Linked DNA regions of Lentimonas sp. CC4. The protein of the gene in region 2 interacts with the protein of the main gene of each other region in a pairwise test. Links are inferred from orthologs where the notes say so. Each region holds a gene or a part of one and is shown on either strand. Other genes may lie near its edges. The genes, in order: panC and GZZ87_RS06430.

What was found.
Region 1: the proteins of GZZ87_RS06430 (region 2) and panC interact in binary tests that used the Escherichia coli proteins (3 or more experiments, as listed by UniProt). The link is inferred for Lentimonas sp. CC4 from one-to-one orthologs.

Annotation. Positions count from the first base shown.
Region 1 is NZ_CACVBO010000001.1:862,864-866,054, reverse strand. Bases 1-2,865 are described here. They hold panC (pantoate--beta-alanine ligase), read left to right. Parts: upstream 1-941; coding sequence 942-1,790; downstream 1,791-2,865. Other genes in these bases: nadB (L-aspartate oxidase), read left to right, coding at 1,873-2,865; GZZ87_RS03825 (LL-diaminopimelate aminotransferase), read right to left, coding at 1-791. Also shown: more of nadB, read left to right, coding at 2,866-3,191. UniProt on the Escherichia coli protein: Catalyzes the condensation of pantoate with beta-alanine in an ATP-dependent reaction via a pantoyl-adenylate intermediate.
Region 2 is NZ_CACVBO010000001.1:1,466,641-1,469,787, reverse strand. The notes cover bases 227-3,047. They hold GZZ87_RS06430 (NUDIX domain-containing protein), read right to left. Parts: upstream 1,983-3,047; coding sequence 1,470-1,982; downstream 227-1,469. Other genes in these bases: folE2 (GTP cyclohydrolase FolE2), read right to left, coding at 2,129-3,047; GZZ87_RS06435 (hypothetical protein), read left to right, coding at 748-1,455; GZZ87_RS06440 (hypothetical protein), read left to right, coding at 227-727. Outside these bases: more of GZZ87_RS06440, read left to right, coding at 1-226; more of folE2, read right to left, coding at 3,048-3,109.

The DNA.
Region 1 (3,191 bases), 600 kb from region 2 along the record:
ACGAAGCCGATGCGCCAGCCTGTCATGTTGTAGCTCTTCGAGAGGGAGTGGAGCTCGATGGCGACATCCTTGGCACCTTCGACTTGGAAGATGGAGATCGGAGTGCCTTCGAAGATCAGCGACGAGTAGGCTGCGTCTTGCAGAATGATCAAGTTGTTGGCCTTGGCGAATGCGATGGCCTTTTCGAAGAACTCGAGTGTGGCGGATGCGCCAGTCGGATTGTTCGGGTAGTTGAGCACCATGATCTTCGCTTTTGCGACGACGTCCGCAGGCACGGCGTCGAGCTCAGGGAGGAAGTTATTTTCTTCCTTGAGTGGCATGTTATAGACCTCGCCGCCTAGATATTGGGCGTGTGTGCCGAGCACAGGATAGCCGGGAGAGGTCATGAGCACGACGTCGCCTGGGTTGATGAAGCAGGCCGGAATCATTGACAGGGCGGTCTTGGAGCCGATCGAGTGGACGACTTCAGTCGCTGGATCGATGTCATTCACGCCGAAAACGGTTGCCATGTATTGTGCGGCTGCGGCCTTAAAATCGTCGCCGCCATTGTCCGCGTAGCCACGGTTTTCGGGTTGAGCGGCTGCATCTTGGAGGGCTTTGACCACGATTGGGAAGGCCATTTCGTCTGGCTCGCCGACGCCCATGTCGATCAGATCGACGTCTGGCTTGGCTTCTTTCGCTGCTTTTTTCGCGCGTTTGATCTTCTCAAACTTGTAAATGGCAGTGGATTTGCCGTATTGATTGCCGCCGATGCGCTCAGCGAAGAGTTCTTGGATGTATGAATCGCTCATGATTTAATTAATAATTACTAATGGATGATTGCTAAGAATGTGAATGGATAATGGCTAAACGCTGCAAATTGAGTTTTAGCGGAGTTGATAAGTTCTGATTATTATTTTGATAAAGTGTCATACAGGCGTAACCTGTTCCGAAAATTTGTTATGCAAACAATCCAATCGGTCAACGAAATGCAATCTCACGCCATCGGTCTGCGCTCCAGCGGCCGACTCATCGGGCTAGTTCCGACGATGGGCTGCCTCCATGAAGGGCACCTCTCGTTGATTGATATTGCGAAGGAGCGTGCTGATAAGGTCATTGTTTCGATTTTTGTCAATCCCACCCAGTTCGGGCCGAACGAGGATTTCGACCGCTATCCGAAGTCCTTGGAGGAAGATTTAGAGAAATGTGCCGCACGAGGAGCTGACATTGTATTTAATCCTTCGGTGGCTGAAATGTATCCGCAGGGCTACTCCACGTATGTGAATGAAGAAGATGTGGGCTCTGGATTGTGCGGGATTTCGCGCCCGAACCATTTTCGTGGGGTGACGACGGTGTGTTTGAAGTTGTTCAATATCGCTCGCCCAGACATCGCAGTCTTTGGTCAAAAAGATGCGCAGCAGTGTGCGGTGATTCAGAAGATGATCACTGATCTCAACATTCCGACCGAGATGGTCATCGGCGAAACGAAGCGCGGTGAAGATGGCCTCGCCACCAGTTCACGCAATCGCTATCTGACGACCACGCAGCATGCTGAAGCGCTCAATATTTCGAAGGCGCTCCTGCTAGGCCAGCGCATGGTGCGCGAAGAGGGGGTGCGTAGTGTCGACCGTGTGGTTGCGGAGATTACGCATAATTTGTCGATGGCTCGAAGTGTGCGTGTGATCTATGTGCAGGTTGTTGACCGGCTAACGATGAAGCCCGCGGGGCGCGAGATCATCCCAGGGCAGCATATGGTTTGTGTTGCGGCATGGCTGGATCAGACACGACTCATTGATAATATTGCCCTTTAAAAAGAAGCTAGGATTTAGGAGTCAGAAGTTAGTTTTTTGAATCATCTTTCCTACCTGTTACCTCCTAACTTCCCTTCTATTTATGTCTAAATCATACGATGTCATCGTCATCGGTAGTGGAATCGCTGGCCTGAGCTTTGCACTTAAAGTCGCCGAGGCAGGGCAACGTGTGGCCATTATTACGAAGAAGAACTCGGCCGAATCGAATACGAACTATGCGCAGGGCGGCATCGCGGCCGTGACTTCGCAAACGGACGATGTCGAGATGCACGTGGCCGATACCTTGGATGCAGGTGATGGGCTTTGTGATGAAGCTGCGGTGCGCGAGATTTTGACCGACGGCGCATCGAGCATTGAAGAACTAGCGCGCCGTGGTGTAGCGTTCACGCAGTTGGAGGACGGCAGTGTCTCGCTCGGTAAAGAGGGCGGGCATTCGAAACGCCGCATTTTACATGTTAAGGATGTAACGGGTAAGGCGATTGAAGATGCGTTGCTGCATGGCATTGCGACGTCGCCAAATATTGATACTTATGAGCATCACTTTGCGGTGGAGTTGATCACTGCGTCGAAGCTCGGGCTACCCGGAGATGATCGTGTGCTCGGCCTATATGCCCTCAATACGCACTCCGAGCAGGTGGAGACCTTTGAGTCGAGTGTGGTGTTGTTGGCGACCGGAGGCATTGGCCAAGTTTATCAATACACGACGAATCCTTTTATCGCGACAGGTGATGGCATCGCGATGGCGTATCGTGCGGGCGTTGAAGTGCGCAATATGGAATTCATCCAATTCCACCCGACTGCGTTTTACAGCCGCGATTCGGATCGATTCCTCATTAGTGAAGCGGTGCGAGGTGAAGGCGCGATTCTGCGTAACCTCAAAGGTGAGGCGTTCATGGAGCGCTATGATCAGCGAAAAGATCTCGCTCCGCGCGATATAGTAGCGCGTGCGATTGATTCGGAAATGAAGCAGGCGGGGGCACGTCATGTCTGGCTGGATACACGTCATTTGACGCTCAAGAAGCTGCATGATCATTTTCCTAATATTTATGAGCATTGCGCGAAGCAGGGGATCGCTCTGGAAAAGGATATGATTCCCGTGGTGCCCGCAGCGCACTATTTATGTGGCGGCGTGAAGACGAACCTCAGTGGCGAGACCTCGTTGCCTGGGCTGTATGCCTGTGGTGAAGTCGCTTGCACTGGACTGCATGGGGCAAATCGCCTCGCAAGTAACTCGCTGCTCGAAGCGGTGGTCATGGCGAACCGAGGTGCGACAGCAGTGGGCGAGTATTTGTCGGCCGCAAAGGCTTCAATGGTGGACCTGCCAGATTGGGTCGACGGCGACGTGCGGGACTCTGACGAACGCGTGGTGCTCTTGCACAATTGGGATGAGGTGAAGCGGAC
Region 2 (3,147 bases):
TGCATGGAAAAGTGTTTTGTCGGGTAAGCAGTTCCCCGCGCAAGCATTGGAATTTCAATACGAACAATCAATCAGTTCGGATGCCCCCGCGCGAACCCAACTCACAGAATCGCTAGACAACCTATTTATCAACAACCCTCACAGTATTGTTCACAACAACGCCGAACAAGCGAGCGCCCCAAGCTATCAATTCATTGCACGCGAGACCACGAGCGACTACCTGAATGCGTTTAGCATCAACAACACAACTTGGTTAAATATACTTCAATACCCCGCCTTCTACCAATCACTGCGCGAGCTCACGGACGCAGACCTCGATGCACTCAGCACTGCCATTGTTGACCGCATAGTAGAATCATACTCTACCAACAGCCATCCCGCGTTCAGCATGGCTGAGTTTCTCAATGAAGGCATTTTGCAAGATGCAATTGATAGCGTGCCCGCAATCAACAATCGCAGCAGCAACACCGACGCTATTCCGCCCCACTCTCCGGCCTACATCTCGCAAGCAACATTAATGAATGCACTGGGGCCGTTAAGCTTTGTTCGATCAGACACATTCAAGGTTCGAGCCTATGGGTCCGCAGTGAACCCCATCACAAATAAAATCGAATCCGAGACCTATCTAGAGGCCACCCTACAACGCACACCCGACGCTCACTCAAACGCCCAGTTCGGCCGAGAGTTTGAAATCATTGATCTCAAATGGATACCTCCCGTAAGATAAACGCATCGATTGCTCTATTCATGAAATACGCCTGGCATATCCTGATCTCCCTTGTCTCATTCTGCACGATCCTATCTCAATCCCATAGCGCAGAAGCCTCACAAACATTCACCATTATTTTCACCACCTATGCACTCAGGCCGATCAATACATCGAACATCTATTTCAAAAGTGCCAACGGAAGCCTGACGCTAATCCAATTCAACCCGAAAAGCCGCTCCAGTAGTTACACTGCAACACTCCCAGTAGAAAGTGGAATACTGCATTTCTACCGAAAACACACAGCATCAGACTCCCCGAGCATCACCCCGATAGGCCACGTTTCATTAACACCAACAGATACGAGGGCTCTTCTGATTTTCCAACAAGGCGACTCTGCAGATGACTTAAAAATCCACTCGATTGACGACTCTTCCAGAAACTTCCCGCTCGGAAGCCTCCGAGTCGCCAACATCACAGAGGTCAATGTGATTGGAAAAATCAATGACTCTCAAATCACCATCAAGAATGGTGATGCCAGCAAACCCATTCAGCTTGGGTCCAATGGATCTGCCGAAATATCAATTGCTGCAAAAGGCGGTGAACGATTCCACCTACTCTACAAAAATCGGCTTCGTATCACTTCTGGGAGTCGAGGCATCTTGATATTAAGACCACCTGCACGAAAAGGCTCTTTGCGAATCGGCGGGCATCTACTGCTCGAATCGCCCAACGAGATTAAAGAATAAATCGCCTAGGCTGGCTACACAGCCAACGCGCTGTATTTCTCCCACAGGTGGGTAAACGACCACGCGAAGTCGCGCGGCGCTCGTTCGATCCATGCATTGAGCTCATCGATATCAACCCACTTGCCATCGCTGACTTCGTCAGGATCGAGCTTAAACGGCCCCTCCGATTCGCAACGATAGACCCAAACGAACTCCTGTCCGGTTTGCTTACAAGGCGACTCCTTGAAAATACGGGTCAAATTCAGCGGATCAAGTAAGCCGATCTCTTCACCCAGTTCGCGTGTCGCAGCAACATCGTAATCCTCACCGCTATCGACGTGCCCAGAGCATGAGCTCACCCATTTACCGGGAGCCGAGTCTTTCGTCAGCGAGCGGCGTTGCAGGTAAAGTTGACCTGCTGCGTTAAATACAAAGATGTGCACCGCACGGTGCATTAGCTTTTCGCGGTGGACGACGGAACGGATCTCAGTGCCAAGGACAGTGTCCTCGGCATCTACGATATCAAATAATTCTTCAGGATCTTGCACGGCTCGGTATTATAAAGTTAGGGAAATGATACGAATCGCAACTATGATAGCCCATCAACGACCAAAGTTCCAATTTCGGGTATAAATAATATGAACAATTAGAAAAATACCCGCTCGTCAGCCCGTAGTCACGACGTATCAAAGACTTAGCGAATCAACCCCTTGAAATCTTCAAAGTGACCAGTGAAGCCGCCGGGCACACCTTTGTTAATCACCGCAACCGCATCGTGTGAGTGCAGTGACTCGAGGTGAGCGCAAGCGACTTGAAAATCTACGATACGCGGCTCTTCATCAAGCTGCTCGTAGAGCAGGCGCGCTGCGTCTTCGACAAATTTAGTAAAGGCACCATTCATCTCAGCAAATGCCTGCTCGTCCTCACGCTTGACCATGACTTGCGTCTCGGTCTTGAGTGCTTCGAGGCAGATCTGCTGGATATCTTCGATCGCGAGATGTGCGCCTTCAGCCACTTCAACACTCACCCGAGCGGTGCTACGCTGCGAGTGCGGGATACCATAGATATTACGGCTGCCACGCGCATGCTCAGAAAGCTCGGAAGAGCATGGGCAAGCCGAAGAGTAGATGAAATCGAAGTGGATGTATTTACGGAAGCGGTCGAGCTCATCGATCTTACCCTCAAACGCACACTTATAATACTGCCAACCTTCGAGCCCGCTACGTAAGCTGGGCTTCAAGATCGGATATTCGAAATCAAGCTTCAGCTGTGCACGGTGCGCAATGACCTCAGTCTTATACTCGAGCAATATCTCGTGCAACAGGTCAGGCGTGAAGATGCGATCTTGAAAAGTGTAGAACACGCGCATGATACGCGACATGTTGATCCCTTTCTGGTTGGCCTCTAAAGAGACGGTGCCAGTGACCGAGGTTTCAAGGGTTTGCGTATCCGACGTCGGTGTAATGTAGCGAAGCGGGAGCTTAAAATTGGAAATACCGACTTTAAGGATCGGCACATTCGCGCCGAAGATCTGCTGTGCGTCGGCGTTCTGCATATCCGGCAGGTCGGAGCGATATTCGTCTGTAAGGACGAAATCCTGATCATAGAATTTCACTGGCTTTGCGGGTGCGGAAGTCAGTTCAACCTGTGCTGGAATGCTATTTTTATTTTTCATGCTTCGATGGATCGTCTGCGGGCGTGCTACCAACATTC